DNA from 3 places in the Sorangium sp. So ce145 genome. Region 3 is predicted to be linked to each of the others. Evidence: riboswitches for the same ligand, from Rfam matches in the RefSeq annotation. Region 3 holds a riboswitch; each other region holds the start of a gene.

Region 1 (10,445 bases), 5.1 Mb from region 3:
GATCCGCGACGGCAAGCCCGCCGCGCCGAGGCCCGAGCGCACGCTCCTGCTCGGCTGGAACCGCCGTGCGGTGGCGTTCATCCGCGAGCTCGATCACTACGTCGCGGAGGGCTCCTCGGTCACCGTCGTGGCCGACGCCCCCGACGCCGCCCAGCAGCTCGAGGCCGAGCGCGGCGAGCTCGAGCACCTCACCGTCACGTTCGAGCCGGGCGACACGACCGACCGGCGCACGCTCGATCGCGTCGTCGGCGCCTTCGATCACGTCGTGACGCTGAGCTACTCCGACGCGCTCGATCCGCAGGAGGCCGATGCGCGCACCCTGGTCACGCTGCTCCACCTGCGCGACATCGAGGCGAAGCGCGGCCAGAGCTTCAGCATCGTGAGCGAGATGCTCGACGTCAGGAACCGCGAGCTCGCCGAGGTCGCGCAGGCGGACGATTTCATCGTGAGCGACAAGCTGATCAGCCTGATGCTCGCGCAGATCTCCGAGAACCGGGATCTCGCCGCGGTCTTCCAGGATCTGTTCGATCCGGAGGGGTCCGAGCTCTACCTGAAGCCCGCGGGCGACTACGTGCGCCTCGGTCGCCCGGTGAGCTTCGCCACGATCGTCGAGGCGGCGCGGCGCCGCGGCGAGGTCGCGGTCGGCGTCCGCCTCGCGGCGCAGGCCGACGACGCGGCGCAGGCCTACGGCGTGAAGGTGAACCCGAGGAAGCGCGCGAAGCTGACGCTCGCGCGGGGCGATCGGATCATCGTCCTGGCCGAGCAGTAGCGAGGCGGGCTCAGAGCGCGTCGGTGCGCTCGAGAAGCACGCCAGAAGCGGCGATGGAGATCGCGGCGAGCGGGATCGCGATCGCCAGCGCGGCCGGGCCGAAGAGCGGCTCCGCCGCCTGCTGGCGGTAGGCGAAGGAGGGCCGAGGGGGCGCGCGGGCCGCGGCAGAGGCTCCGCGCGTCGGCGATTCATGCTCGAGGGCGGCGCCCGGCGCCGCGCCTCACTGCATGATGTCGTCGACGAGCCGGGCCACCAGCCGGTCGCCGAGCAGGTGCTCCTCGACGAGGTCCTTCGCGTCCTCGTCGCGGACGCCGCGGTACCAGACCCCGTCGGGGTAGACGGCGACCGTCGGCCCCTCGCCGCAGCGCCCCATGCACGACGTCCTCGTCACGCGGATCTGCTGCTGCTGGCCGGCCTGCTTCACGAGGCGGCGCACCGACTCGAGCAGCGCCAGGCTGCCGCGGTCGACGCAGTCGGCGTTGCCGCAGACGAGCACGTGCTTGCGCAGCGAGCGGTGCGCGTGCGGGTGGTTCGACGCCTGCGTGTGCGTGAGCGTGTGGCGCACGCTGTAGAGCATCGCCTTGAGCCCGCCGACCTCCCGGGCGAGCCCCGGCAGCGCGGTGCGGTACATGCACGTGTCGCAGGGGAGCGGCGCCTCGCCGGCGAACGCCTGGCGCGCGCGCTCGTCGATCAGGCCCTCGAGCGCGCTCGACCGGCCGAGGTGCGGCGCGAGCGACGCCCGGATCCACGGGTACGTCGACGAGAAGCGGTCGACCTGCTCGGCGAGCTTCGTCATGAGCCGCCCGGCGAAGAGGAAGTAGGGGACCACCACGACGCGCTCCGGCCGGTGCCGCGCGACCCGCTCCAGCGTCTCCTCGACCGAGGGGCGGGTGACGCCGATGAAGGTCGGCTCGACGAGCTGGAGCCCGCGGCCCTCGCCGATGAGGCGCGCCGTCTTGCAGAAATCGCCGTTCGCGTCGGGGTCGCTCGACCCGCGCCCCACGACGACGAGCGCCGACCGGGCCCGCGCCGCCGGGTCGTCCGGCAGCGCCGTCGCGGCGCGCTCGAACGCGATCTCCGCGAGCGCCGGGTGCACGCCGAGCGGCCGCGCCGCCGAGAACCGCACGCCCGGGTGCGCGGCCCGCGCCCGCTCGAGCGCGATCGGGATGTCGTTCTTCACGTGCCCCGCCGCGAACAGGAAGAGCGGCACGACCGCCACGCGGGACACCCGCGCCGCGAGCGCCGCGAGCGCGTCGGCGAGGTGAGGCGTCGCGAGCTCGATGTAGCCGTGCTGCACGGCGATCCCGGGCCGCGCCGCGGCGTAATCCGCCACGATCGCCTCGAACTCGGCGTTCGACGCGGCGTCGCGGCTGCCGTGGCCGATCAGCAGGAGACCGTCGTCATGCACGCGAGCGCCTCCTCCAGGGTGAGCGGGAGGCCCGCGCCGCCCCGCGGCGGCACGGGGCTCATCCGGGTCCAGAGCTCGGCGACCCACGGCCGCCGCACCCGCGCCCGCGCGAGGAGCTCCCCCCGCGCGAACACCTCCCGCGGCGACCCGTCCGCGAGGACCTGACCGTCGCCCAGCAGGACCGCGCGCGAGGCGAAGAGCGGCACGAGGTCCACCGCGTGGGTCGCGGTGACCAGCGTGGTCCCCTGCTGCTCGGAGAGCGCGCGCAGCGTCTGGCACAGGGCGAGCTCGCCTTCCGGGTCGAGCCCCGCGGTCGGCTCGTCGAGCAGCAGCACCCGCGGCCGCATCGCCAGCATCCCGGCGATGCACGCGCGCTTGCGCTCGCCGAAGCTCAGCGCCTCGATGGCCCGGTCGGCGAGGTGGGCGATCTGCACGGCGGCGAGCGCCGCCTCGGCGCGGCGGCGCGCCTCGGGCGCGGGCAGGCCGAGGTTTCGCGGGCCGAACAGGACGTCATCGAGGAGCGTCGCGCCGAGCAGCTGGTCGTCCGGGTCCTGGAGCACGAGCGCGGCGCCCGCGGCGACGGCGTCCGAGGGCGAGCCCACGCGGCGGCCCGCGATCTCGACGCCGCCGCCGGGCGCCGGGAGGAGCCCGACGAGCGTCCGGAGCAGCGCGGTCTTGCCGGCGCCGTTGCCGCCGAGCACCGCGACGGACTCGCCCTCGGCGACGTCGAGGCGCACGTCGCGCAGCACGGGCTCGCCGCGCCGGTAGCCGAGCCGGGGGGCGCGCAGCGCGATCATCCGGCCTCTCCCGCGGCGACGCTGAGCCCGAGGGCCGCGAGGGCGGCGGCGGCGAACGCGACGTTCGCGGCGGGCGCGCTCGTCCTTCGGTCGGCGACGGGGAGCTTCCCCTGGTAGCCGCGGAGCTGCATCGCGAGCGCGGCGCTCTCGGAGCGCTCCAGCGTCCGGAGCGCCACGACGCCCGCGACGGCGCCGGCCGAGCGCGCGGCGGCGCCGGGGCGGGTGAACCCGCCGCGGAGCGCGGCGGCGCTCCACGCGCTGTCGGCCGCGCGCTGGAGCACGCCGGCGAAGCGCCGCGTCAGCGCGAGCAGCTCGACGAGGGCCGCGGGGACGCCGAGCCCGGCGAGCGCCGCCTCGATCTCGGCGGGCGCGGCGGCGCCGGCGAGCCACCGGAGCACCGCGGCCGCCGCGAGGACGCGCGCGCCGAGGGTCACGGCGCGGCGTGCTCCCTCGGCCGTGATCGCGTCGACCGGGAACGTTGCGCCGGGGAGGAGCGGCGCCCCCGGCGTGAGCGCGAGCGCGAGCGCCGCCGCGACCGCTCCGATCCACGCGGCGGGCGCGGCGGCGCGGAGGACGGCGCGCGCCGGCGTGCCCTGGAGGCGGAGGGCCGCGCACGCGAGGAGGAGCAGCGCGGCCGGCGTGACGGGCGAGCGCGCGCCCGCGGCGACGCAGCACGCCGCCACGGCGGCCCCGAGGCGGAGCCGGGCGTCCACGTCGCGGAGCCGCGCGGGCGGGTCAGTCCGCACGGAGGCCTTCGCCGCCGGCCTTGCCCGCGGGCGCGCCCGCGCGCTCGACGAAGAGCACGCGCGAGAAATAGCCGAGGGCGAAGCCGGCGAGGAGCCCGGCCCAGAGGAACGCGAAGAGCAGGAGGTCGCCCTCGAGGCCCGCGAACAGCGGCCCCGTGTCGTGGCGCCCCGCGTCCTCGGCGACGCGGCGCACCACGGCCTCGTCGACGCCGTCCCAGGACGCGTTGCCGCAGGCGGCGAGCCAGAATGAACCGGCGAGATGGAGCGCTGCCGCGCACGCGCGCCGCGCGAGCGGCGCTGGCAGCGGGCGCTGCCCGAGCCGCCGCGTCACGACGCCCCCGGGGCGAGCCGGACGACCTGGAGCCGGTCCAGGATGTCGGGCCGCCGGGCGCGCAGGAAGGCGAGCGCCCCCGCGGTCATGACGCCTTCGAGCAGGCCGAGCGGGAGCTGGGTGGGGACGAAGGCGAGGGCGACGCCCGTGAACATGGACGTCACCGATCCCTCGCCCGAGAGCCCCAGCGCGAGCGCGAGCGCCGTGGTGGCGTAGGTTGCCCAGTCCGACGTCACGCCCGCGAGGAAGCCCGCGACCCAGAGGTTCGCGCCGCTGCGCCGCGCCAGGTGGAAGGCGAAATATCCGGTGAAGGCGCCCGCGATACCCATCGACGCGACGTCGGCGCCGAGCGTTGTGAGGCCGCCGTGCGCGAGGAAGAGGGCCTGGATAAGGAGCGCCACCACGGTGACGAGCACGGTCATCCAGGGGCCGATGAGCACCGCCGCGAGCCCTGTGCCGCACGGGTGGGAGCAGGTCCCGGCGGTCGGCACCGGGACGGGCATGCACGAGATCGCGAAGACGGCGGCCGCGATGAGGCCGACGAACGGTTTGTAGAAGGCGTCCTGCTCGGTGCGGCGCCGGAGCAGGTGGAGGGCGATCGCGACGAAGGGCAGGGCGAGCGCGTTCCAGAAGGCGCACCAGCCGAGCGGCAGGACGCCTTCCGCGAGGTGCATCGCGGCCGCGGGCCGGGGCGCGAGGAGCGTCCCCAGGAACACGGCGGCGATCGACACAACGCGGCCGTGAAGACCGATTTCGGCGCTCCGGGTGAAGTCCGCACCCGAACGCCACGAAGACGTGCGCAAGCTGCACCTCGTGGGAGGCTCGGGTAGGTCTCCCGGCTCATGGGTTCAGGGAGCTGATCGAGCTCCCAGCGCTGCGTCCACCTTCCCAGGCCTCTTCCAATGAGGCCCAGTGGTCTTCGGAGGCAGCTCCCCACTCACGGTGGCGGGACCGCGCCGGTTTTGCACCGGCTTCCCTGTTATGCCCCGGAGGGCACCCGAGGAATGGATTGTCAGGCCGGTGCTCGGTAATCCCGTTTCGTTCCCGGCGTCAAGGACGTCGCGCCCCGATCGCGGACGGGGTGCTCGCGGCCCGCCGCGAGCGCCCTCGTCCGCGGCGTCGGTACGGCCGGTGCGGCGGTGATGCCTGCGCTGGTGGGCACCCTGCCCTCGGGGACGCTGCCGAGGCGCACGAGGCCATCGCTGCCGAGGCGCGCCGCGCGCCCGTCGGCGCCCCCCATCGAGCGGCCGTGGGCGCCGACGAGCGCTCGAGGCCCTGTCGTGCGGCGGCCCGAGGCCGAGAAATTGACCCAGACGCATCACGCGAAGCGTCGTCGAGCACACGTCTTGAATTATGTCCCCCTTAAATAAAGACTGTTTACTTTGTCGCCGCGCGGGCGCAGCCCCCGTCTCGGTCTGGGCCCGCACGAGGGGCTCTCGTGCGCTTGAAACCCGGCGCCGGCGCATTCCTTCCGCAGTGTGCTTTGTTCGTCCTGGCTCTTTACTCGGGAGCAGGTGTCCGGTGTACGGCCTGCTGCCTCGTGGCCTCTCTTATTGAAGAGATGAGGATTTCGTGTTCGCTCGTCTCGGAATGCGAGGCGAACGCCGCGCAGGGCGCTGTCTCTGGTGGATGGGTATGCCCGGCTCGAACGTGAATTCCCGCAAATCGTGTGTGTGGGGCGCGCGTCCGCCTGGCCGCCTTCGCGCCTGGAGCGTTCTGCTCGCTCGGCGTGCACGCGTTGCACTTTGTTATCGACAACGCGCCTGCGGATGCCACAATCTGACTACCGCATGCGCACCGGCGCGGACCCCCCAGCCCGGAGCGCATGCGGTCTTTCTTCTGCACCGTGGCGGACGTTCAAGACTCCGGCGCGGTTTCCCTGCCGCGGTCATTCTGGGCCCCCCTCCAGCGTGATGCGCGGTATTTTTTTTGCCGTCGAGCGCGCGGTTCGCGCCTCCCGAGCCTTCATTTGCCCGTGAACGTGGCCTGCGATTTCGCCAGGAACGCTTTCATTCCGAGCTGTTGATCTTCGCTGCCGAAGAGCGCGGCGAATGCCTGGGCTTCCAGCTCGTTGGCGGCGGCGAGGTCGAGGCTCTCGCCGCGCAGGAGGACGCGCTTGGCGGCGGCGACGGCGAGCGGGCCGCGCGAGGCGATCTTGAGGGCGGTCTCGCGGGCGCGGGCGAGCAGCTCGGTCGCTGGGAAGACGGCGTTGACGAGCCCGATCGAGAACGCCTGCTGGGCGGTGATCATGTCTCCTGAATAGACGAGCTCGCGCGCGCGTCCTGGCCCGACCCGTCGCAGGAGCCGCTGGGTCCCGCCGAACCCCGGGATGACGCCCAGGTTCACCTCGGGCTGGCCGAGCTTGGCGTTTTCGGCCGCGTAGATGAAGTCGCATGCGAGGGCGAGCTCGCAGCCGCCGCCCAGCGCGAAGCCGTTGACGGCGGCGATCACGGGGAAGGGGGCAGTCTCGATGAGCTCGGCGAGCCGGTGGCCTGCGTCGGCGAACCGCTTCGCGGCGATGCTGTTCATGGCCGCCATCTCCGCGATGTCGGCGCCGGCGACGAACGCCTTGCCGGCGCCGGTCAGCACCGCCGCGCGGACCTCGTTGCCGTCGGCGGGCGCGAGGAGGTCGCGGAAGGTCGCGGTGAGCTCGCCGAGGACGGCGGGGTTCAGGGCGTTGAGTTTGTCGGGCCGCTGGATGGTCACGGTGGCGACGTGATCCGCGCGCTCGACGGCGACGAACTGGAGCGTACCGCGAGCAGGGGCCCCCGGCTGCTGTTCTTGAGCGGTCATGGAGCGTGGTTAGCAGCGCCCCGCGCCGGTGGGAAGCGCCTGCCGTGGGCCAGGGAAGGCGTCATTCCGTGTCCGCCCGAACCCGCTGTGCCGAGGCCATTGCCGAGCCGGCGAGCGAGCGATTTCCAAGCGAGCGATTTCCAAGCGAGCGATTTCCAGTGGACGTCACGCGCCTGTTCCGGGACACGGCCCGTCGCTCGATGATCCGAGCTCATCGCTTGAGCGCGGGTGCGCGCGACATGACGGCCCTGCCACGAGCCCGCGTGCAATCGTGGGCAGTCGGGCAGAACGCACGTCCCCGGATCCGCACACCAGTAGTCGCATCGCGCGTATCCCGTCGTCGCTCCCCTCCCTCCCTGGCTCCGTGGCAGCCGCCTACACCGCCCGCCCGCTCTTCTGCCCCTTCTCGTCGTACACGTAGAACCCCCGCCCGCTCTTCTTCCCGTACCACCCGGCAGCCACCAGGTTCCTGAGCAGCGTGGCCGCCCGGTACTTCGAGTCCCCGAACTCCCGGTGCAGCACCTCCGCGATCGACAGCACCGTGTCGAGCCCGATCAGGTCCGCGAGCTCGAGGGGCCCCATCGGGTGGTTCAGCCCGAGCCGCGCCCCCGCGTCGATGTCCTCCGGCGTGGACAGCCCTTCCTGGAGCGCGAAGCACGCCTCGTTGAGGAACGGGATCAGCATCCGGTTCACGATGAACCCGGGCTGGTCCTTCGAGGTGATCACCGTCTTGCCGAGCTCCACCGAGAGCGCCCGGACGGCCTCGTACGTCCGGTCCGACGTCTGGACCCCACGGACGAGCTCGACAAGCTTCATCAGCGGCACCGGGTTCATGAAGTGCATCCCGATGACCAGCTCAGGCCGCCCGGTCACCGCCGCCAGCCGTGTGATCGAGATCGACGACGTGTTCGACGCCAGGATCGCCCCCTTCGGCAGCGCCGCGTCCGCGAGCTTGAAGATCCCGCTCTTCACCTCGAAGCTCTCGGTCACCGCCTCCACGGCCAGGTCGACCCCGGCCAGGCCCTCCATCCCGTCGGCCACCGCGACGCGGCCGAGGAGCGCCTCCCGCGCCTCCGCGGCCAGCTTGCCCTTCTCCACCTGCTTCGCGAGAATGGCGGCGATCTGGGCCTTGCCCGACTCCGCCAGCGCCCTCGAGACGTCGCACAGGACCACCTCGAGGCCCGCGGCCGCGGCGACCTGGGCGATGCCTCGCCCCATCTGGCCCGCGCCGATCACCCCGAAGCGCTTGATCGTCGTAGCTTCCATGCCCGCGGTTGATAGCCGAAGCCGCGAGCGCGGTGAACCGCCCTCGCCGCGGCAAGACGGCCCGACGGCCCGCCCGCTCGGACGTCCCCGCGCCACAGGAGCAGAAGCGCGCGAAAGCTCCGGCCGACCTTCCAGGCCCGCGGGGGCGAGGAACCTTGAAACCGTGTCGTCCGCCCGGCTATCTTCGCCCGGCCCGTGAACGGACCGGACCGAATTCGCGAGGTCCGCGGAGAGACGATGAGCGTTGAGACGATTCGGATGGCCCTTGGGCGTCTGCAGGATGAGCCCGAGAACGAGGCAGCCTGGAACGAGCTCGCGGAGGCCGTGACTGCTCCGAACAACGGCGCGGGCCCCGGGGACGTCGAGCGCCTGCTCGGCGCGGCGCGCGGGCGGCACGAGCAGCGGAAGGAATGGCAGGCCGTGGCCCGCCTCCTCGAGCTGGAGATCGCCCTCGCCGCGGGCAGCGCCGTCGAGCCCGCGATGCAGGCCGAGCTCGCCCGCGTCTACCACGAGGAGCTCATCGACGTCGATCGCGCGGCGGCCGCGTACAAGCGGCTGCTCGAGCTGCGCCCCGACGACGACGCCGCGGCCGAGGCGCTCGAGACCGACGCCTCGAAGCGCGAGCGGTGGCGCGACCTCGTGGACCGGTACGTGGCCGAGGCCGAGGGCGCGACCGACGGCGCCTTCAAGAGCGCGCTCTACACGAGCGCGGCCGACATCGGCTACCGCTACGGCCGCGCCGAGCTCGGCGAGCGGGTGGCCGAGCTCATCGAGCTCGCCCTGAAGCTCGACCCGAAGAACCTCCGCGCGGCCAACCTCGCCGAGATCGCCTTCTCCACCGCGGGGGACTGGGAAGGCGTCGTCCGGGTCCAGTCGATCGTCAAGGGCGAGGCCCCGAGCAAAGAGGACCGCATCGCGGCGGCCGTCCGCGCGGCGCGCACCACCAAGGCCCGCCTGAGCGATCCGGCCCGCGCGGTCGCGGCGTACGAGGAGCTGCTCGACCTCTCGCCCGGCCAGGCCGAGGCGCTCTCGTTCCTGACCGAGGCCTACTCCGCCGCGGGCGACTGGGATCGCCTCGTCGCCCTCTACGAGGACCAGCTCCGCAGCGGCGGCGTGAAGCCCGGCGAGGAGCTCGGCATGCTCGTGCAGATCGCCATGGTCCACTGGCGCATGCGCGGCCAGCCCCAGGCGGCCGAGCCCTATTTCGACCGCGTTCGCCGCGCCGACCCGGCGCACGCCGGGATGCTCAACTTCTACCGCGAGGTCCTCGAGCAGCGCGGCGACAAGCCGCGGCTCACGACGATCCTCACGGACGCGCAGCGCGCCGTGCCCGACGGCCCCGAGAAGCGCGCCATCGCCACGGAGCTCGCGCGGCTCGCCGAGTCGCAGGAGAACGCCGCCAAGGCGATCGAGCAGTACAAGTCCGTGCTCCGGACCGACCCGGAGAACCGCCAGGCGCGCGACGCCCTGAAGCGCCTCTACCTGCAGACCGAGGGGTACAACGCCCTCGTCGAGCTCCACCGGCAGGACCTGGAGCGCACGCCCGCCGACGACGTCGCCGGCAGGGTCGCGGTGCTCCGCGAGATCGCCGGGATCTACCGCGATCGCGCCAAGAACGACGCGGCCCTCGTCACGGTCCTCACCCAGATCGTCCAGCTCGACGACAAGGACGTCGACGCCGTGCGGGAGCTGACCCGCATCTACGAGTCGCTCGGGCGCTGGCGCGACCTGCTCTCGTACCAGCAGCGCCTCGCCGAGCTGACCGAGAGCCCCGCCGAGAAGGCGGGGCTCTACCGCGCGGTCGCGCGGCGCTGGTTCGACCAGTTCTCCAACGTCCAGAACGCCATCGCGGCGTACGAGGCGCTGCTCACGGTCGAGCCGATCGACGAGGAGGCGCAGCAGAAGCTCCGCGAGCTGTACCTGAAGCGGCGCGCCTGGCCGCAGCTCTACTCGCTCTACGAGCGCAAGCTCGAGGGCGCCGAGGGCGCCGCGAAGATCGAGCTCCTCGGCGAGATGGCCAAGCTCGCGGCCGAGCGGCTCGACCGCGGCGCGGACGCGATCGCGCTGCAGAAGCGGATCCTCGAGCTCGACCCGAGCGCCCCCGGGGTGCTCGACGCGCTGGAGAAGCAGGCCGAGCGCGAGAAGGACTTCGCCACGGTCGCCGAGGTGCTCGAGCGCCGCGTCGACCTCGCGGCCGACGACGCGGCGCGGCTCGTCTCGCTGCAGAAGCTCGGGGCCGTGTACGCCGAGCGCCTCAAGGATCCGGCCCAGGCGGCGCGGACGTGGCGGCGCGTGCTCACGCTCTCGCCGGGGCACGCGCGCGCGCTCCGCGTCC
Region 2 (10,445 bases), 4.1 Mb from region 3:
GTCGGGGCGCCCCGGAACGCGAGCGGCAAGACCGCGAGCGGCCACGAGAGGGCGCGGATCGCCGCCGCGACGGCGAAGCCGCGGTCGCCGCGGCGGGTGAGCGCGCCCGAGAGCGCGGCCGAGGCGGCCAGGGAAGCGAGCAGGAGGATCGCCGGCCACGGCGTGGTGAGGGCGGCGGGGACGACGGCGGAGAGGAACAGGAGCGCCGAGAACAGCTCCCAGCCGGTCGCGACGAGCTCTGCGCGGACGCGCGGGGCGCGGAGCGCGGCGGGCGGGGGCGGCGGCGGCGTGGTCACGGGGCGGGCGGCATGGAAGCGCAGCGCGCGCGCCCTCGCAACGGCGCGCCCCGACGTGCGACGGCCCGCGGCGGGGCGCGCCTCCGCGCGTCAGCGGCCGGGGAGGCGCACGCCCGGGAGGACGGTGCGCCGCTCGACGACCTCCTCGAGCGCGTCGGCGTCGATCAGGAGGTGCGCCCGCAGGCTGTCCTCGATGGCCGAGAACACCTTGCCCTGGTAACGGATCTCGCGGCCGGGCCCTGCCGCGAGCCAGTAGTTGCCGCCGGGGCCGCTGCCGTCGCCGGCCGCGCTCGGGCTGGCCAGGAGCGGCTCCGCGTCGCCGGGGAACGGATCGGGCGGGGTCGCGAAGCCCGGGAACGACGGCGCGGGCGGCGCGGGTGGCGCGGGTTCGAAGCGCTCAGGGCCCGCGGAGAACGTGAGCGACGCGCCGGGCTCGAAGCTCACCGACAGGGCGCCGCCGCGAGCGGCGACCACCACGCCGGGCGTGCGCTCCTCGACGACGACCTCCTCGATGACCTTCCCGGAGACGAGCAGGAGCTTGTGGCTGCTCGTCACCTGCGAGCTCTCGGCCGTGAGCTCGCGGCGCAGCGCGATCGGGTGCGAGACGTAGAATTGCAGGTTCTTCACGTCGCTGTCGCTCAGGTCGCGCTGCACCCGGAGCTCGTGCGTGAACGGGACGAGGCGGGGGCCGCAGCCCAGGAGGAGGAGCGAAAGGAGCGCCAGGAAGAGCGGGGCGGACGCCGCGGACAGGCGCCAGCGCGCCGCGGCGTGGGTCGTGTGGACGGAGAACGGCATGGAAGCCCTCGTTGAGGAGGCCCCGGCGAAGATCGCCGCGGCGCACCTCTTCGCAACGGGGCGGCCGGGCGCAGCTTACAGCGGGCCGGCGAGCCGCTCGCCGCGAGGGCGCCCGGCGACGCCACGGCGGAGCCGCCGCCGCCTCCGGGACACGCGACGGGATGAGGCGCTCAGCCGGCTCCAGGACGAGCGGCGATGTCCGCCAGGTGCTGTTTCAGCACCTCCGCGCGGATCGGCTTGACCAGGTGCACGTCGAACCCGGCCTCCCGCGTCATGCGGCGGTCCGATTCCTGGCCGTAACCGGTCATCGCGAACAGCGATAGGCCCGTGAGGCCCGGAATGCGACGCAGCGCGCGCGCGACGTCAACTCCTGTCATGCCCGGCATGCCGATATCGAGCAGCACGACGTCCGGCTGGAGCTGCGCCGCGAGCTCGAGCGCCGAAGGGCCGTCGAACACGGCGTGCACGTCGTTACCCATGCGCTTGAGCAGCAGCGCCATGCTCTCGGCCGAGTCGCGGTTGTCGTCGACGACGAGGATGCGCAGCTTGCGCCCGGCTTTCGTCGCGGGCGCGCCCGCCGTCGGCGTCGCGAGGGGGCGCGTCAGCCGCGGCAATCGCACGATGAACTCGCTGCCGCGGCCGGGCCCCTCGCTGAGCGCCTGGACCGTCCCGCCGTGCAGCTCGACCAGCCGGCGCACGATCGTCAATCCGAGGCCCAGCCCGCCCTCGACGCGATCGAGGCCGCGATCCCCCTGCGTGAACAGATCGAACACCTGCGGCAGCAGCTCGGGCGATATCCCCACGCCGTTGTCGCGGACACGGAGGATCGCGTGCGCGTCGTCCGCCTCCACGGTGACCCGGATCGCGCCGCGCGGCGGCGTGAACTTCGCCGCGTTGTGCAGCAGGTTGCTCACCACCTGCGTGAGCCGCGCCAGGTCGCCCGAAACGATGGCGAGCGGCCCTTCGGGCAGCTGCAGCTCCAGGGTCTGCTCGCGCGCGTCGATCCAGGTCCGGGACGCTTCCGCCGCGCGCGTCACCACGTCGGCGAGATCGATCCGCTTGGACTCCAGGGCGATCTTGCCGCGCGTGATGCGGCTCACGTCGAGCAGGTCGTCGACGAGCCGCACGAGCTGACCGAGCTGCCGTTCCATCAGGCCGGCTGCCCAGACGACCTGGGCGTTGTCCTTGCCTTCGAGCTTGAGGACGCTGGTCGCGTTGGCGATCGGCGCCAGCGGATTGCGCAGCTCGTGCGCCAGCATCGCCACGAATTCCTCCATCTGGCGCGCGTTGGACTCCATCTGCTCCAGGCGCTTGCGCTCGCTCAGGTCGCGCGTGATCTTGGAGAAGCCGCGCAGCTCGCCGCTCGGGCCGTAGATGGCCGTGACGAGGACGCTCGCCCAGAACGACGACCCGTCCTTGCGCACGCGCCAGCCTTCGTCCTCGAAGCTGCCCTCGCGCCGCGCGGCGGCGAGCACCGCCTCTGGCCGGCCGCGCTCGATCGCCTCGGCCGGATAGAAGCGCGAGAAGTGCGTGCCGATCACCTCTTGCGCGGAGTATCCTTTGATCCGCTCCGCGCCGGCGTTCCACATGGTCACCCTGCCCTCGGGGTCGAGCATGAAGATGGCGTAATCCTTCACGCCTTCGACCAGCGTGCGGAAGCGCTCCTCGCTCTGCCGCAGCGACTCTTCCTGGCGCTTGCGCTCGGTCAGATCGCGCGTGATCTTGCAGAAGCCGCGCAGCTCGCCGTCGGGGCCGCGGAGGGCCGTGATGATGACGTTCGCCCAGAACATCGAGCCGTCCTTGCGCACGCGCCAGCCTTCGTCCTCGAAGCGGCCCACGCGCCGCGCTTCGGCGAGCTCTGTCTGCGGCCACTTCCGCTCGATCGCCTCGGCCGGATAGAAGCGCGAGAAGTGCGAGCCGATCACCTCTTGCGCGGAGTATCCTTTGATCTGCTCGGCGCCGGCGTTCCACGAGATCACGCGCCCCTCGGTGTCCAGCATGAAGATGGCGTAGTCCTTCACCCCTTCGACCAGCAGGCGGAATTGCAGATCGGCGCCGAGCCCCGTCGGATCCATGCGGCACAGCCTACAGCATGGTTACACGTTTGCCACGCGGCGAGGCTCTCCGTTCCCGTCCTGCTCTCCGCATCTGCGAGCCGTCATCGTGGCGGCCGGCAGCGGCGAGTGACGAGCACAGCAATGGCCCATGAGCCGGCGTCGAGAGCGCCCGCCGGCGGCCGCGCAGGGCCACCGCCGGCCGCTGGAGCGGTTCGAGAGTGTCACGACGGACTCATCGATTGTGGAGCCATCGAACGTGTCCAGTGCGATCCACCCAACCTCGAAGGCACCGGGGTTGTCTTGCCCATCAGCGCCGAGAGCGCGCGCCGCCGATCCGTTGCCGGCGCCCGGTGGCTCACGCTCGAGTTGGTGTGCGTGTCGCGGGCGAAGAGACGCCGGTGTACCCTGAGGCACCCGCGAGCATCTCCGCTGCGACCGCTCCGGAACGAGCATGATCATGCATCCCGACCCCTGGCACCTGGTCACCAGACAACCGGACTACGTCCTGGCTTCCTGGCACCGGATCTTCTGCGTCATCTGGCGCCGCGAGACGACCGAGGACGCCGCGCGCCACCTGAGGGACGCGTGCGCGGAGTTCGCGAAGAAGCACGCGCGTGGCATAGGGCTGCTCACGCTCGTCGAGAGCGGGGCGTCGTTGCCGCCGGCGCCCGCGCGCAGGGCGATCGCGGGCTTCCTCACGGAGGCGAGCGCATATATCAGGTGCTCAGCGGTCGTCTTCGAGGGCTCGGGGTTCCAGGCGGCGATGGTTCGCAGCGTCGTGACAGGGCTCACGCTCATTGCCCGTCAGCGTTATCCGCACAGGGTATGTGACATCCGGGAAGCCTGGCAGATGTTCGCAGAGCTCCTGCCCGCGGCGACGGGCGCTGCCGTGAGCGAAGCCGCGTTCCGGGCGTCGCTCGACGCGCTGCGCGAGGACCTCCGCCGGACATGAGCCGGCGCGGCGCCTACTCCCAGTACAGCGTCGCCCGCCCGATCGCGGTGAACGGCCACCCCGGCGAGTAGTGGATCCCGGTGACCGGGGCCGGCTCGTACGGCAGCCGCGACTCGCTCGCGAACTGGACCTCGCGCCACGTCGTGTCGAAGAGGTTCTGGATGTCCACGGCCACCTCGACGTTCTTCCACCGCAGCCCGGCGTTGGCGTCGACGACCGTGAACCCCTCGGCGGTGAGCGACTCGTCCTCGGTCGCGGGCCGCGCGCCGATCGCCTTGACCCGCAGCGCCGCGAACGGCGTGAACGCGCCGAGCGTCGGGCGGACGCCGACGCCCGCGGTCAGCGTCTGGGTCGGCGCGAGGGCGACCGCGCTCGCGTTGCCGGCGTTCTCGCGGAAGCGGGCGCGGGTGAAGGTCGCGTCCACGTCCGCGAAGAGCCAGCTCCGGAGCCGGTAGCGCCCGCCGATCTCGATCCCGTAGCGCCGCGTCTGCCCCGACGCCTCGGTCGCGCCCGCGTCGCCGCTCCAGACCAGCTCCGAGTCCAGGTCGAGCAGGAAAGCGGCCCCGCTCAGCGACAGCCCGCGCAAGGGCGCGACCCGCACGCCGACCTCGTAGCCCGTCGCGGGCGTGATCAGCGTCGCCGCGCCCTCCCCCAGCACCGCGCCCTGCGCGTCGTTCGAGTGGAAGCCCCGCCCGAAGTGGGCGAAGAGATCGACCCCCTCGGCGGGCGACACGATCGCCGTGAGCTTCGGGAGCAGCTGCATCTGTCCCCGGGCGCCGCTCGATCTGTTCCCCGCCGCCTCGAGGTCCTCGCCCGGATCGTCCACGTTGACGTCGATCCACTGCGCGCGCGCCCCGAGCACGAGGCGGAGCCAGCGCCGGAGCCGGGCGTCCTGCTCGACGTAAACGCCGATCTGGCTCTCGTCGACGTGGGTCCTGCTCTTCTCCTCGATCCGCTCGCGCGCCTCGTCGTGGTGGAGGGACTTGTCGATCGCGTCCGCGCGGATCTGCGCGCCGAGCGAGGTCGTGAACCTCGCCCCGCCGATCTCGTATTGCCTGCGGAACCGGAGATCGGCGCCGCCGACGGCGCGGTCGTCGTTCTGCTCGATCTGGTCGCCGCGGACCGGGTCCTCGCTGAAGAACGTGAAGTTCGAGTACAGCGTGAAGCGGTACCGGACGAGGTAGGCCAGCGCGCTCAGATCGGCGTCCCGCCACGCGGTCGAGTACGCGACGGACGCCATGTGCCGCTCGGTCGCCCCGCCCTCGGTCGGGTCCACGGCGCCGAAATGGTCGATGCACGGCTGTCCGAACGCCGACGGCGGCGGGTTCAGGCCGCCCTGCTCGCCCTCGCCGCACACGGCGCGCGCGGGGATCTGGCCGGAGCCGTGCCAGGTCGATCCGTACGACATCCAGGTCATCTGGACCTTCCCGGTGTTGCCCAGATCGTGCGTGGCCCGCAGGTACACGTTGAAGCGCTCGAGCCGCTCCGGGCTCAGGAACGGCCCGTCGTTCCGGTAGATCTCCGCCGCGGCCACCGCGCGCCACGCGTCGCCGAGATCGGGCGAGGCGATGACGAGGCCGCGCTGGATACCGTACTGCCCCAGGCTGACCTGCGCGTAGCTCTCCTCGAGCTTCTCGGCGAAGCGCAGGTTGACGGCGCCCGCCGTACCGAAGTCGCCGATGCTCGCGTAATAAGGCCCCTTATAGCCGTCGAGCCCAGTCACGAGCTCCGGGATCATGAAGTAGAGATCGGTGAAGCCGTGCCCGTGGCCGTGGCTGACCATGTTGACGGGCACGCCGTCGACGAAGAAGGCGACGTCGGTCCCGTGATCGGCGTCGAATCCGCGGAGGAAGTACTGGTTCGCCTTGCCGCCGCCCGCGTGCTGCACGGCGAAGAGCCCGGGGACCGACTCGAGGATGTCGCCCGGCCGGAGCCTCGGCCTGAGCTCGAGCTCCCGGTGTCCGACGGAGACGCGCGACGCGGCCTCGCTGCCCGGCTTCTCCGCCTGGATCGTGACCTCGATCGCGGCGTCGCCCGCGGGCGCGCCCTCGCCGGTGGGCGCTGCAGCGGCGGCCTCCGGCGGGGCAGCGGGCGCCTCGGGGGCGTCGCCCTCGGCGCGCGCGGGCCGCGCGGCGGCCAGCACCATGGATAACGCGGCGAGCAGATGCAATGGATGGCGGTGCCCGTGGCTCGTCGTGACCGTCTCGCGCAGCATTCGTGTCCTCCTTCGCCGCAATCGCGCGGAGCGGCGTCGTGCCGCTCGCGTCGAGCTCCGCGAGGACGAAATGGCTGGCCATCGCACGGTGCGCTGGACCGACCTCTCGCCCCCGCGGGCGACCGGAAGGCGACGCGGGGGGCGGTTCGGTATCCGGGACGTGGCAGAGGCAGAGCTGCACCGGCTCGGACCTCACCGCCTCCCTCGAGGCTCCCAGGTCGAACCGGCGCCGGATGTCTCCCGCCGCCGGGCGCTGGCAGGTCTTCGGGCTCGCGAGCGCTCCGGTCTGACCGGATTCCTACTGTCCACCGCTTCCCAGCCCTCGGCGGGCCAGTGCATGGGGTGGAGGTCGTTCTCGCTTACCGCTGCGGGGCAGCCCCGGAGTTTCACCGGGTTCCCTCTTCGGCCCAGGCGAACGCCCGGGCACCAGCACGGCGCGCACCCTATGGCCGTGCGCCTTCGGCTGTCAATCGCTAGCGCTCCCCTCGCCCGCTCGGCGCGCGCCGCTCCTGCGCCACGCGCGCGCCGAGCGCTCTCCATCCGAGCGCGTCGACGCGCGGCCGCCGTGCAGGCCGAACGTTCGGGCTCTAGCGAGGATGGGCTCGCTCCTCCGTGGGTCGCGTGCTACACGGCCGCCGCCGTATATGCCCCGTAACGATCTCCGCAATATCGCCATCGTCGCCCACGTCGACCACGGGAAGACGACCCTCGTCGATCACATGCTCCGCCAGTCGGGCGCCTTCCGAGAGAACGAGGTCGTGGCCGAGCGGGTCATGGACTCGAACGACCTCGAGCGGGAGCGCGGCATCACCATCCTCGCGAAGAACACGAGCATCCGGTACCGCGGGGTCAAGATCAACATCGTCGACACGCCCGGCCACTCCGACTTCGGCGGCGAGGTCGAGCGCACGCTCATGATGGCCGACGGGGCGCTCCTCCTCGTCGACGCCGCCGAAGGCCCGCTGCCGCAGACGCGCTTCGTGCTCTCGAAGTGCCTCCAGCGCGGCTTCCCGGTCATCGTGGTCATCAACAAGATCGACCGGAGCGACGCGCGCGCCCACGAGGTGCTCTCCGAGGTGTTCGACCTCTTCTGCGACCTCGAGGCGAGCGACGCGCAGATGGACTTCTCGACGCTCTACGCGATCGCGAAGTTCGGCCAGGCGAAGCGCGAGCTCGAGCACGAGGCGAAGGACCTCGAGCCGCTCTTCGAGACCATCCTCGAGCGGGTCCCCGGCCCCTCCGGCGACCCCGACGGTCCGCTCCAGGTCATCGTCTGCAACACGACCCACGACGAGTACGTGGGCCGGCTCGCGGTCGGCCGCGTGGTCCGCGGCACCGCCCGGTCCGGCGCCGACGTCGCGCTCCTCGCCGAGGGCGGCCAGTCGCGCGGCTACGTGAAGATGCTCTACGCCTACGAGGGGCTGAAGCGCGTCGCGGTCGACAGCGCCGTCGCGGGCGAGGTGATCGCGATCGCCGGGATCGACGCGGTCACGATCGGCGACACGATCGCGGATCCGGCGCACCCCGAGGCGCTGCCGCGCATCGTGGTCGAGGAGCCGACGATCAAGATGAAGATCGGCGTCAACACGTCGACCTTCGCCGGCAAGTGCAAGCAGTCGAAGTACCTGACGAGCCGTCACCTGAAGGAGCGGCTCGAGCGCGAGGCGATGAAGAACCTCGCGATCCGGGTGGAGCCGACGGACGTGCCCGACACGTTCGTGGTGCTCGGCCGCGGCGAGCTCCAGCTCGCGATCCTCGTGGAGACGATGCGGCGCGAGGGGTACGAGATGCAGCTCTCGAACCCCGAGGTGGTGACGCGCGAGATCGACGGCGAGGTGATGGAGCCGCTCGAGCTCGTGGTCGTGGACGTGCCGGACACCTACGTCGGCATCGTGACCGAGCGCCTCAGCAGCCGGCGCGGCCGGATGGTGAAGATGACGAACCCCGGCTTCGGCCGCGCCCGCCTCGAGTTCCGGGTGCCGTCGCGCGGGCTCATCGGCTTCCGCGGCGAGTTCCTGACGGCGACGCGCGGGACGGGCCTGCTCAACACGATGTTCGACGGCTGGGCGCCCTGGGGCGGCCCGATGATGCGCCGCCCGACCGGCGCCATCGTCGCCGATCGCGCCGGCGTCTCGACCCCGTACGCGCTGCACCACCTGCAGCCGCGCGGCATGTTCTTCATCGTCCCCGGCGTCGAGGTCTACGAGGGGATGATCATCGGTGAGCACAACCGGCCGAACGACACCGACGTCAACGTCATCAAGGAGAAGAAGCTGTCGAACGTGCGCAACCACGGCAAGGACGAGAACGTCCTCCTGGCCAGCCCGCGGCTGCTCACGATCGAGACGGCGATGGAGTGGATCGACGGCGACGAGCTCGTCGAGGTCACGCCCGACGCGGTGCGCGTCCGCAAGAAGGTGCTCGCGTGCAACCGCCGAGAGCGCCGCGAGGACGCGATCGAGCAGTCGCAGGCGGTGGAGTGAGCGGCGGGGGACGTGCGGGGCATGCGGGGCGTTCGACGCGCGCCCCTGCCGTGCCTGCCGCGCGCTAGGATGCCCTGATGAGAACGCCGCTGCTCTTCGCTTTCCTGGCCTCGCTCGTCGCGCTCTCGGGGGCGGGCGCTTGCGGCGGGGCGGTCGTCGTCGACGGGCTCCCCGGGAGCTCCGACGGCGCCGGGGGCGCTGGCGCGGCCGTGGGGTCGCCATCGGCGAGCTCCGGCGGGGCCTCCGTCGAGGAGCAGAGGGCCTCGTGCGATTTCTTCTGCTCGCTCTTCGACGGCGTCACGTGTCCGGAGCTCCGGTGTCCCGAGCGCTGCGCCGACCTGCTCTCCGAGCAGCGCCCCTGCAACGCGCTGACCGCTCCTTTCTTCGATTGCATGGGCGAGACCGTCATCTCCGCGGACCGGATCCCCTGCACGTTCCTCGCGCCGTCGATCGCGTCGCTCTTCGATTGCCTGAGCGGGCGCGATCCGGAGTGCAGGACCGATTTCCTGCCCCAGACGTGCGACGCGCCGTTCGACAAGCTCAGGGCGTGCCAGGGCGATCAGGGCCGGTAGCGGGGGCGCTCGTCGCCTGACGCGCGCGGCCGCGCGCCGGGGTCGAGGGCGCTCCGGAGCGGCCCGAGGGCGTCGGCGACGAACGCGACGAGCGCCTTCACGCGCGGCACCCCGCGCGTGTCGCGGTGCACCCCGAGCCACAGCTTGCGCCCTGGCGGCGGCGAGGGCGGCGAGAGCAGGCGGAGGCCGGCGGTCGCGTCGCCCAGGTAGCGGGGCAGGCAGACGAGCCCGACGCCGGCGGCCCCCATCGTCGCCTGGGGCTCGCGGCCGTTGGTGCGCGCGGCGACGCGGGCCTTCGCGGCGACGGCGCGCACCCACGACAGGTCGGCGATCGCCGGGGGCTCGTCGTTCATGGTGACGAGGGTGTGGCCCTCGCACTGCCGGCCCCAGTCCGGCGGGCCGTGCTCGGCGAGGTAGGCCTCCGAGGCATAGAGCCCGAACCCGATCCGCGCGACCTCGCGCTGGAAGACCTCGTGGTGCTCGAACGCGGCGGCGCGAAGGGCGATGTCCGCTTCCCGCCGCGGCAGGCTCAGCCAGCGCGCGTCCGCGATGAGATCGACGGAGATGGCGGGGTGGCGCGCGAGGAACGGGACGAGCAGCGGCCCGAGGACGCGCGTGGCGAGCCACTCGGACGCGGTGATACGGAGGTGGCCTCTCAGGCCCGCGTCGCGTCCGGCGGCGGCGCGCTCGGCCGCGAGCGCGTCCTGCTCCATGCGCTCGGCGTGGCCGAGCACGCTCTCGCCCGCGGCCGACAGCGCGAACCCCGACGGCGAGCGCTGGAAGAGCCTCGCCCCGAGGCGCCGCTCGAACGCCGCGACGCGCCGCCCCACGGTCGGCTGGGTGACCTTCAGGACGCGCGCGGCGGCGGAGAGGTTGCCGTGCCGCGCGACGGCGAGGAAGTAGCGCAGATCGTCCCAGTCGAGCATGGCTCCGGGGCGCGGGGCGCTGCTGCCGGAGAGCGCTCCGCGCCATGCAAAGGTGCATGGCGAGTCTACGTCGATGGCGGATCCCCGGGCAACGGCGGACCGCGCATGCTCTGCCGCGTGCGTTCCCGCACCCGCGCGTTCGCGCACCC
Region 3 (10,445 bases):
CGGTCGCTCCCCGCCTCCACGCCGACCCGACCGGTCGGGACGAGCACGTCGCAAGGGCGCTCCCGGTCCGCGCCGGTGGCGTGGCACTCCCCGCTCGCGAGGGCGTGCAGCGCGAGCCCCTCGCCGAGGCGCGCCTCCGCGCTGACGGCGCCGCGCGCGAACGAGCGCCGCGCCCGCGCGAGCGGGACGTCGTCCGGCGCGCGTGAGATGTCCTCGCGCGCGACCGAGAGCACGGGCCGCACCCGGAGCCGCTCGGCGAAGGAGAGCGTCGCCCCGAGCGTCTGCTCCAGGCGGCGGCCGGCGAGGCGGAGCTCCGGCGTGAGCAGCGCGAGCTCGAAGAGGGGGTCGTGGACCTCCGACCGCGCCTCGATGAACGAGGTGCGCGCCTCGAGCGTGTGCTGCGCCTCTCCGCCGAAAGGCACCCGCGCCGCGACCGACGTCAGCGCGCGCCGCGACTCCCCCCGCGCCTCGCGGGACGGCAGGAGCGCGAGCCTCGGCACGCCCTGCTCGCGGCCTGTGCCGTTCGCGATCACGTCGACGATCGCGCCGCCCCCGAGCTCGACGCGCGCGAGCGCCCAGGCGTCGATCGTGCGCACGTCGGCGTTCTGCCGGCGCTCCAGCTTGTCGTCGCTCTCGTCGAAGAGCGTCCCGCCATCGTTGACGAACGCGTAGCGGTTCTCCGCGGCCTCGGCGCTCACCCCGACGATCGCGCTCACCGGGCCCGCGCTGGCGCCGGCGAACGCCCACCCGCGCCGCGCGCCGAGCGAGCCCGCCATGGCGCCCACGCCGGCCGTCGTCCGGGAAGGCCGCCGCGGCTCGAAGAAGATCGCGCCGCCGGGGCCGAGGCGGTCGGCCTCGATGGGCGCGTGGCCGCGGTAGATCTCGATGCGCTCGATGAGCCAGAGGGGCACGAGGGAGAGATCCGCCGTCCCCACGACGTCGTCGTTCAGGCGGACGCCGGCGAGGTACACCGGCGTCTGCGTGGCCGTCGCTCCCCGGAGGGCCGCGGTCGCCGGCCCGCCGAAGCCGCCCGACTCGATGACGAGGACGCCCGGCTGCGTGCGGAGCACGTCCCCCGCCCCGAGCCCCGCGCCCGTGAGGCGCTCGCGGCCCAGCACCGACCCCGCGACGGACCTGTCCTTGGGCGGCGCGGGCGCGCGCATGGGATCCCCCTCGACGCGCACCTCCAGCGGGTCGGTCCCCGGCCGAGCGGCAGCGCGACCGCCGTCCTGCTCGACCTCCGGCCTGCGCGGATCGTCGGCGCGGGCGGCCGGCAGCGCCGCCACGGCGCTGCAGGCGGCGAGCGAGAGCCAGCACGCCACGCCGGCGCTCCGGCGCCGACGCGACCGACGATCCGAGGAATCAACCATTCACGCGCCGCCTGCCCGCGTCGACCCCGCGCTGCTCAGGGTGAGCTGAGAGCCGAAGCGAGGGGGCTGCGTGACGGGCCACGGCACCGCGCGCGAGCGAGGTGGTCGAGAGCCTGGGCGCCTTCCCCTCGAAGGCTCAGGTCAGCGCGCGCCAGAGCACCGGCGCGCGCACCTTCGGCAGGTCTTCGGACTCACGGGCGCCGCGGCCGTCGCCGGTCGCTCTCCTACACATCACCGCTTCCCAGGCTGCTCTGGTGCGTGCCCAGTGCTTCTTGGTGATGGTCGTTCCCGTTCACCGCTGCGGGGGCAGTCCCGGATTCTCACCGGGTTCCCTTTTCAGCTCGCCAGGCGATGGCCGGACGAGCACCGATGGCGGGGCGACTCGTCGCACCCGTCACGCAGGATGTCAACGCAGAAGCGAAGGCCCGGAGCGCCCCGTCCACGGGCCCACCGGCGACGCACACCCGAGACAGAACCGGGACTCCCTTGACAGTCCTGCTCGCGCGTGCCATGAGTTACTTGAAACTGATTTTCCTTATCAGTTATCGGAAACGAGCGGCCCGAGACCCGACGTCCAGCGCCCGATGACCTGAGCCCACGTGGCTCTCGACGCCCATCGGAGCTGAATGTGACGAGTTCCATCTCGATACCGGCCGCTGTCGCGCTGCCCGCGGCGAACGCAGGGCAGCTGTTGAAGCAATACACCCCTGAGTCGGCGTTCTTCTTCGCGTCGCCGACGCGCACCCTCCTCGCGCAGGGCGTGCACGACATGATCCTCGAGCCGAACGGCGCGGATCGGGGCGACCGCCTCGCGGACCGCGTCACGAGGGTGCTCGCGTCGGCGTCGAGGGCCGGCCAGGGCCTCCCCATGGTGGTCGGCGCGGTGCCGTTCAACAGCACGTCGCCGGCGCACCTCATCGTGCCGAGGGCGATCCAGAGCGCGGGCCCGCTCCACCGCACGTCGGAATCGCCGAGGTCGCACCTGCCGATCACCATCCAGGAGCTGCGCCAGGTCCCCGAGCCCCGCGACTACGTGCGCGGCGTCGAGACGGCGGTGGGCCTGATGCGGTCCGAGGCGCTGAGCAAGGTCGTCCTCTCCAGGATGCTGGAGATGGTCCTGCGAGAGCCGGTCGATCTCCGCCTCGTCCTCCAGCGCCTCTCGCAGCAGAACCGGAACGGCTACACCTTCGCGGCCAACCTGTCGGATCCCACGGCCGGGCTCTCCAGCGCGGAGCGCGGCGTCCCGACCTCGCGCGCGCGGACGCTCCTCGGCGCGAGCCCGGAGCTGCTCCTGTCCCGCTCCGGGCTCCGGGTGATCGCCAATCCGCTCGCCGGCTCCGCGGTCCGCAGCCCGGACCCCGACGAGGACCGCCGGCGGGCGATCGCCCTGCTCGCGTCCGAGAAAGACCGGCACGAGCACGCGATCGTCGTCCACGCCGTCGCCGCCGCGCTCCGGCCGTTCTGCCGGCGCCTGAGCGTCCCCGACGAGCCCTCGCTCACGCAGACCCCGACGCTGTGGCACCTGTCGAGCCGGCTCACGGGGGAGCTGCGCGATCTCTCGATCTCCTCGATGAAGCTGGCCACCGCGCTGCACCCGACCCCCGCGGTGTGCGGATACCCCACGGACCGCGCCCGGGACGCCATCGAGGCGATCGAGCGGTTCGATCGCGGGTTCTTCACCGGGCTCGTGGGCTGGTCCGACGCCAGCGGCGACGGCGAGTGGGCGGTCGTCATCCGCTGCGCCGACGTCGCCGGCCGGGCGCTCCGCCTCTATGCCGGGGCCGGGATCGTCATCGGTTCGAACGGCGAGCACGAGCTCGCCGAGACCACCGCCAAGCTCGGGACCATGCTGAACGCGCTCGGCCTCGACGAGGCGCCGGAGCGGGCATGAGCGCTCCGGAGGAGAGCCGGCAGGCGCGACCGCAGGCGCTCGACGGCTGGACTCCGTGGCCGGCCGAGATGGCCGAGCTCTACCGGCGCGCCGGCTACTGGCGCGGCGAGACCTTCGGGCGCCTGCTCCGCGAGCGGGCCGCGCGTCACCCGGATCGGATCGCGCTCGTCAGCGGCGATCGCCGGCTGAGCTACGGGGAGCTCGATCGGCGCGCCGATCGCCTCGCCGCGGGCCTGCTGCACCTCGGGCTCCGGCCGGGGGATCGCGTCGTCGTCCAGCTCCCGAACATCACGGAGTTCTTCGAGGTGTGCTTCGCGCTGTTCCGGCTCGGGGCGCTCCCCGTGCTGGCCCTGCCCGCGCACCGGCGCGCCGAGATCGCGTACTTCTGCGAGCACACCGAGGCGGTCGCGTACGTCATCGCCGACCGGGACGGCGGGTTCGATTACCGCGCGCTGGCGAGCCAGATCCGGCGCGACGTCGGGACCTTGCGGCACGTGCTCGTGGCCGGCGAGCCGGGCGAGCACACGGCGCTCTCCAGCCTGGACCGGGAGCCCGTCGAGCTCCCGGAGCCCGCCGCGGGGGACGTCGCGTTCTTCCAGCTGTCCGGCGGGAGCACCGGCGTACCGAAGCTCATCCCGCGGACGCACGACGACTACCTCTACAGCGCGCGGGCCAGCGCGGAGATCTGCGGGCTCGACGAGGGCAGCGTTTACCTCGCCGTCCTCCCCGTCGCGCACAACTTCACGCTCAGCTCACCCGGGAGCCTGGGCGTGCTCCACGCCGGCGGCCGCGTGGTGCTCTGCCGCCGCCCCAGCCCGGACGAGGCGTTCCCGTGGATCGAGCGGGAGCGGGTCACGATGACCGCGCTCGTGCCGCCGCTGGCCTCGGTCTGGCTGGAAGCGGCCCGGGCGGCGCGGCACGACCTGTCGAGCTTGAAGGTGCTCCAGGTGGGCGGCGCCAGGCTCCCCGCGGAGGTCGCGCGCCGCGTGGGGCCGGCCCTGGGCTGCAAGGTGCAGCAGGTGTTCGGGATGGCGGAGGGGCTCGTGAACTACACCCGCCTCGACGACCCCGACGCCACCGCGCTCGAGACGCAGGGCCGGCCCATCTCGCCCCACGACGAGGTCCGCGTCGTGGACGACGACGACCGCGACGTCGAGCCCGGGCAGATCGGTCACCTGCTCACGCGAGGGCCCTACACGATCCGCGGCTATTACAGGGCCGACGCGCACAACGAGAAGGCCTTCACGCGCGACGGCTTCTACCGCACGGGCGATCTCGTGCGGCGGACCCGAGAGGGCTACCTCGTCGTGGAGGGCCGCGCCAAGGATCAGATCAACCGCGGCGGCGAGAAGATCGCGGCCGAGGAGGTCGAGAACCACGTCCTCGCCCACCCGGCGGTGCGCGACGCGGCGCTCGTCGCCATGCCGGACGCCCACCTCGGCGAGCGCTCGTGCGCGTTCCTCGTGGCCCGCGGGCAGCCGCCGCCGGCGAGGGAGATCAACGCGTTCCTGCGCGAGCGTGGCGTCGCCCAGTTCAAGGTGCCCGATCGCATCGAGTGGCTCGACGTCCTCCCTACGACGAGCGTCGGCAAGGTGGACAAGAAGGCGCTCCGCCGGTGGATCGCCGACAGGCTCGCGCAGGGCGCGCGCGCCTGAGAGGACAGCGCGGGCCCAGGCGGCGCAGCGGCGCCCGCGGCCCGTTCCATCGACAGGAGCGCTGCGATCACGAGAGAGAGAAGAGAGGAACGACCATGGCCATCCCCCGCATCCAGACCTACCGCATGCCACGAGCCGAGGAGCTCCCGGAGAGCCGGGCGTCATGGCGGCCAGACCCAGGGCGCTCCGTCCTCTTGATCCACGATATGCAGGAGTATTTCCTCGGCTTCTACGACGCGAGCGCGTCCCCGATGGTCGAGCTGATCGCCCATGCCCGCCTGCTCCGCGAGCGGTGCGCGGCGAGCGGGATCCCGGTCGTCTACACGAAGCAGCCCGCCGAGCAGACGAGGGCCCAGCGCGGTCTGCTGACGGATCTCTGGGGGCCCGGGCTGACGCAGCAGCCCGACAAACACGAGATCGTGCGCGAGCTCGCGCCGGGAAGCGCCGACACCGTGCTCACCAAGTGGCGTTACAGCGCCTTCCAGCGAACGGAGCTCCTGGATCTCATGCGCCGGTGGGGCCGCGATCAGCTGATCGTGTGCGGCGTGTACGCGCACATCGGGTGCCTGCTGACCGCGTGCGAGGCGTTCATGAACGACGTCCAGCCGTTCCTCGTGACCGACGGGACCGCCGATTTTTCCCGGCAGCAGCACGACATGGCCATCGCCTACGTGGCGCAGCGGTGCGGCGTCGCGCTGCCGACGAGCGACGTCCTGGCCGCGCTCGCGCCCCGCGAGCGGACGAGCGCCCCGCAGCGCGACGCGGCGGCGCCGGCGCCGGCGCCGCTCAGCGCGACGCAGGACCGGGCGCCGTGGGTCGAGCGCCTGCGCGGCGACGTGGCCGAGGTCCTCGACCAGCTCCCCTCGGCGATCTCCGATCGCGACGGCATCCTCGATCTGGGGCTCGACTCGATACGGCTCATGACGCTCGTCGAGCAGTGGCGCGCCGCGGGGATCGACGTCGCGTTCGTGGACCTCGCCGAGCTGCCGACGCTCGGGCACTGGTGGGAGCTCCTGTCGACCCGGCTGCCGCGCGAGGCGAGGCCGGCGCCCCGGCACCGCGCGGAGGCACCGCTCCAGGAAGCCGCCCGCTGACCGGCCGAGCTTGCCCCACGACGGCTTCCCCATGGCACAGGTCACCATGAATCAGGTCGCGACATCCGCACCCAGGACGGTGGCGCGCACCCCGCCGCGCCTCCTCGAGGTGCTGCGCACGACCGCGATCTCCCCCCGCATGCGGCGGATCACGCTGGGCGGCGCGGCGATCGCGGGGTTCCCCGCGCGCTCGGGCGGCGCGCACATCAAGGTCTTCTTCCCGCGCGGCGACCAGGCGGCGCCGGAGCTGCCCACGCTGGGCCCGGACGGCCCCGTCTGGCCTCCGATGCCGCGGCGGCCGATCACGCGCACGTACTCGGTGCGCAGGTACGACGCGCAGGCCGGCGAGCTGGACGTGGACTTCGTCCTGCACGGGGACGACGGCCCCGCGTCGCGGTGGGCCCACCACGCGAGGCCGGGCGATCGCATCGGCATCGCCGGGCCGGGCGGCCCCGATCCGATGCTCGGTCCCGCGGACTGGTACCTCCTGGCCGGCGACCTCTCCGCGCTGCCGGCGATCGGCGCGCTGCTCGAGGCCCTGCCGAAGACGGCGCGCGGCCACGCCATCGTCGCGATCCCCGACGCGGCGGACGTGCAGGAGATCGAGCGCCCGCCGCACGTGGCGCTGACCTGGATCACCCTGCAGGGCGAGCACGCCCCGGGCCCCCGGCTCGAGGCGGCCGTCCGCGCCCTGGGATGGCCAGCGGGCCGCGTCTTCGCCTGGGTCGCGGGCGAGTCGTCGTCCGTCGTCGCGATCCGCGATCACCTGCTCGACGAGCGCGGGCTCGGTCGCGAGGCGCTGTACGCGATCCCCTACTGGAAGGCGAGCCAGTCCGAGGAGGCGTACCACGCGGAGCGGCACCGGATCATGGATGGGCTCGACAGGGCCTGACGGGAGCGATCGATGGAGTTCGAGCACAAGGCGGCGCTCGTCACGGGCGCGGCCCAGGGGATCGGCGAGGCCGTCGCCCGGAGGCTCGCCGCGCGCGGCGCCGCCGTGGCGGCGGTGGACGCGAACCGGGAGCGCCTGGCCGCCGTGGTCGCCGATCTCCAGGCGAGCGGCCATCGCGCCGCGGCGTTCGTGGTGGACGTGGCCGACGGCGAGGCGGTCGACGGCGCGGTGGAGCGGATCGAGCGCGAGCTCGGCCCCCTCGAGATGCTTGTCAACGTGGCCGGCGTGCTGCGCGTGGGCGGCGCCCTCTCGCTGACGAGCGACGACTGGGAGCGCACCTTCGCGGTCAACACGAGGGGGGTGTTCAACGTGAGCCGGGCCGTGGCGCGCCGCATGGTGCCGCGCCGATCGGGGTCGATCGTGACGGTCGGGTCCAACGCCGCGCGCACGCCGCGGATGAACATGGGCGCTTACGCGGCCTCGAAGGCCGCCGCGGCCCAGTGGACGAAGTGCCTCGGCCTGGAGCTCGCGCAGCACGACATCCGGTGCAACGTGGTGTCCCCTGGCTCGACGGACACGCCGATGCAGCGCGCGCTCTGGGCGGACGATCGCGGCGCTCAGGCGGTCATCGCCGGCGCCCCCGAGGCGTTCCGGCTGGGCATCCCGCTGCGCCGGATCGCCACGACGGACGACGTCGCCAGCGCGGTGCTGTTCCTGCTCTCGGACGAGGCGCGGCATATCACGATGCACGACCTCTGCGTCGACGGCGGCGCCACGCTGGGCGCCTGATCCTGGTCTGGCTTCGTTCGAGCGAGAAATGAGCCGCCAAGACGCCAAGGACGCCAAGGACGCCAAGATTTTAAATTCATTGTCTTCTTGGCGTCCTTGGTGTCTTGGCGGTTCATTTCTCTGGTTTCCGAGCTGTTCGGTATTCTAGGGACCTTCCTTCGCGACGTTTCCGAACAGCGCGTCGGACGCCGTGCCGACCATCACCACCGCGGCGAGCGCCACGGCGGCGGCGATCGCGAGGGCACCGAGGACGCGCGAGGGCTTCATCTGCCACCACATGGCGAGTCCGCTGAGCGCCCACACGACCAGCGTGATCCCGGTGATGTCCGCGAAGAGCGCCCAGAGCCACGCCACGCCGCCGTGCACGGGGAAGTGATGCGTCTTGTGGAGCGTCTCGAGCACCTCGACGAAGCGGGGCCACCCCCGCGCGCCGGCTGGCCGCCCGTCGAGCCGCCCCGTGCCCAGGTTGTACGTGACGTTCCAGGCGCGGCCGTCCGCGTCCCGCATGCCGAAGCGCAGCTCGGGGCTGATCTTCGGGTGGGCGCGCAGCGGCCCCGCGGCGTCGACACCCATCTTGGGCAGGAGATCCTTCATCTGCTCCTGCACCGCCACCATCCTGTGCCCAGGCAGGTCGATCGCGACGCCGGCGAACGGGGGCGCGGGGGCCTCGGGCTCGGGAGGGTGGCTGGAGACCGTCGCGCTGCCGTCGTCGAGGCGCAGGATCACCACCTCGCGCCCCCCATCGGCGCGCGGCGCCGCGAGCAGGGGCCACCCGGAGAAGGCGCCCGGGGTCCCCGGATCGAGCGTGTAGCGCGAGGGCGAGCCGGCGTTGAGCTGCTCGACGACCTGGCGCGCGAGCTCGCCGGGATCCCAGGGCTGGAACCCGGTGAGCGCCGACAGCCGCTCTCCCGAGAGCGACCGGCTGTCGATGTCTCGCCCGATCTGCGGGTGATTGAACAGCGTGCCGCTGATCCCGAACAGCAGTATCCAGGGGAACAGCAGCAGGCCCAGGTACATGTGCACGCGCCGCACGACCTTCATGATCGCGCCGTAACGCGGCCGCGCGCGGGGGCCCCGCGGCGAACGGGGCCCTCGCGCGGCGTCGTCCCTCATCGCTCCTTCGTGATCGGGCGCGAGCGTCATCGGATCTTCGCGACGGAGAAGGTGAGCCCAGGCGCGCTCACGCCCGCCTCGCCGGGCCCGTCCTCGCCGATCTCGCGGAGCGTCGTCGACTCCTGGCCCTCGAACTCCAGCAGGAAGGTGCGGTCGCCGAGCGCGACGCTCAGGACGCTGCCGCCGCCGGGCGCCGCGTCGAGCACGGTGGCGGTCGGCGTGTCGCCGAGCGTCACGCTGGCCCACCGCCACGCCGCGGCGCTCGCCAGCACGCGCGGGTGGGTGTCGTCCGCGATCGCGAAGAGGCTCTCGTCGAGCACCCGCAGGAACGCCCTGCCGTCCGGGCCGCCGAAGAGCGAGCCGGCGGTGTCGCCCTCGAACAGCGCGCTCAGCTCCACGTGGAACTCGGGGTCGAACTGCCTCGTCTCCGGATCGAAGCGCAGCATGCACGGGGCGGCCGCGTTGTCGGGGTTGAGCCGGTGCACCGCCGCGCCGTACGCCTCGGTGGCCACGTAGATCATGCCGTCGGGCCCCTCGACCCCATCGCGCACGTAACCGCAGCGTTCGTCGGTGACGACGGTCGCCTCGTCCGTCGCGCTGTCCACGACGACGACCGCGGCCACGCTCGGGACCTCCGGGCCGATCCGCCAGCCGCCGAAGGTGATCACGTCGCCGCCCTGGACCAGCGGCGACGAGGAGGAGTACGTGAGGGTGGCGTCCTGGATGACGAGATCCTCGAGCGGGATGTCGCCGGTGACCGTCATTTCCTGAGGGTTCCAGACGACCACCTGGGCGGTGGGACCATCGAAGAAGTACGCCTTGGTCGCCGAGACGAAGTGGAACTGGGTGCCGTACTCGCCGAGCTTCGCGAGGCCCTTGCCCTGGAAGCTCACGGTGTCGCCTTCCTCGAGGCTGCCGTCCTCCTGCAGGTCGTAGCGGGTCACGGTCGCCGCGGCGTCGCTCGCCACGAACACCGCGCCTCCGCCGTCCAGCCCGACACCGAGGGCGCGCCCCTGCACCTCGATGGCGTCGTCCAGCGACAGCGCCTCATCCGAGTCGATGTCGTCCGTCACGATGACGTAGCTCTGGGTGTCGCCGCCGTCCGGCCCGAAAACCTGGACCGTGAGGGCGTACGCCGGCCCCGCGTCGGGCGTCCCCCCCGCGCCGCTTGTGGCTCCGCCGGCGCCCCCCGCGCCGCCGGTGCCGCCGCTCGTCGCGCCGCTGCTCGTGCCATCGCTCGTGTCGTCGCCGCACGCGGCGAAGCACGGGAGGAGCAGGGTCAAGAGGAGGGCACTCGCGTAGCGCGCACGAAATAACATGAAGGATCTCCTTGTGTCGGGTTTCAACCGCTGTCGCACGAACATCGGCTCACAGGCTCAAGGCGAGCTTGGCGTACGCCGCTCGCCCCGGGCGCTGGACGCCGTAGAAGCTGAAGGCCTTCTCGTCGGTGAGGTTCTGGACCTCGACGGTCGAGCTCACCGTCCATCCGCCGCGCTCGACCAGGTACGTGAGCGCGAGCGTGTGCACGAGCTGCGACGGGATCTCCGCCTTGGAGTCGGCTGCACCGCGGCCTTCCGGGCCGACGAAGAAGGCGTGTACGTAATCGGCGTGCCAGGTCAGGGACAGGACATCACGCCGCGC

Evidence for each region. A riboswitch is a leader RNA that binds a small molecule or an ion and turns the genes downstream of it on or off. The one in region 3 is predicted to bind cobalamin.
Region 1: it holds a riboswitch for cobalamin, as region 3 does, so the genes downstream of both, WMF34_RS01305 (energy-coupling factor ABC transporter permease) here and WMF34_RS20075 (TonB-dependent receptor domain-containing protein) in region 3, are expected to answer to the same signal.
Region 2: it holds a riboswitch for cobalamin, as region 3 does, so the genes downstream of both, WMF34_RS04890 (TonB-dependent receptor) here and WMF34_RS20075 (TonB-dependent receptor domain-containing protein) in region 3, are expected to answer to the same signal.

What each region holds. Positions count from the first base shown of each region.
Region 1 is NZ_CP150315.1:337,798-348,242, forward strand. Features, by position in the region: gene WMF34_RS01280 (CASTOR/POLLUX-related putative ion channel) at 1-769, shown strand, start outside; gene WMF34_RS01285 (CbiX/SirB N-terminal domain-containing protein) at 990-2,177, opposite strand; gene WMF34_RS01290 (energy-coupling factor ABC transporter ATP-binding protein) at 2,153-2,974, opposite strand; gene WMF34_RS01295 (CbiQ family ECF transporter T component) at 2,971-3,720, opposite strand; gene WMF34_RS01300 (hypothetical protein) at 3,710-4,051, opposite strand; gene WMF34_RS01305 (energy-coupling factor ABC transporter permease) at 4,048-4,761, opposite strand; cobalamin riboswitch at 4,860-5,067, opposite strand; gene WMF34_RS01310 (enoyl-CoA hydratase/isomerase family protein) at 6,017-6,844, opposite strand; gene WMF34_RS01315 (3-hydroxyacyl-CoA dehydrogenase family protein) at 7,220-8,110, opposite strand; gene WMF34_RS01320 (tetratricopeptide repeat protein) at 8,369-10,445, shown strand, end outside.
Region 2 is NZ_CP150315.1:1,316,684-1,327,128, reverse strand. Features, by position in the region: gene WMF34_RS04910 (sensor histidine kinase) at 1-296, opposite strand, end outside; gene WMF34_RS04905 (DNA-directed RNA polymerase) at 387-1,091, opposite strand; gene WMF34_RS04900 (hybrid sensor histidine kinase/response regulator) at 1,262-3,166, opposite strand; gene WMF34_RS04895 (hypothetical protein) at 3,606-4,100, shown strand; gene WMF34_RS04890 (TonB-dependent receptor) at 4,114-6,315, opposite strand; cobalamin riboswitch at 6,554-6,761, opposite strand; gene typA (translational GTPase TypA) at 6,912-8,798, shown strand; gene WMF34_RS04880 (hypothetical protein) at 8,876-9,370, shown strand; gene WMF34_RS04875 (LysR family transcriptional regulator) at 9,358-10,296, opposite strand.
Region 3 is NZ_CP150315.1:5,406,620-5,417,064, forward strand. Features, by position in the region: gene WMF34_RS20075 (TonB-dependent receptor domain-containing protein) at 1-1,322, opposite strand, end outside; cobalamin riboswitch at 1,530-1,756, opposite strand; gene dhbC (isochorismate synthase DhbC) at 1,999-3,261, shown strand; gene WMF34_RS20085 ((2,3-dihydroxybenzoyl)adenylate synthase) at 3,258-4,916, shown strand; gene WMF34_RS20090 (isochorismatase family protein) at 5,012-6,010, shown strand; gene WMF34_RS20095 (siderophore-interacting protein) at 6,042-6,902, shown strand; gene WMF34_RS20100 (2,3-dihydro-2,3-dihydroxybenzoate dehydrogenase) at 6,915-7,691, shown strand; gene WMF34_RS20105 (PepSY domain-containing protein) at 7,836-8,732, opposite strand; gene WMF34_RS20110 (hypothetical protein) at 8,831-10,123, opposite strand; gene mxcH (TonB-dependent siderophore myxochelin receptor MxcH) at 10,173-10,445, opposite strand, start outside.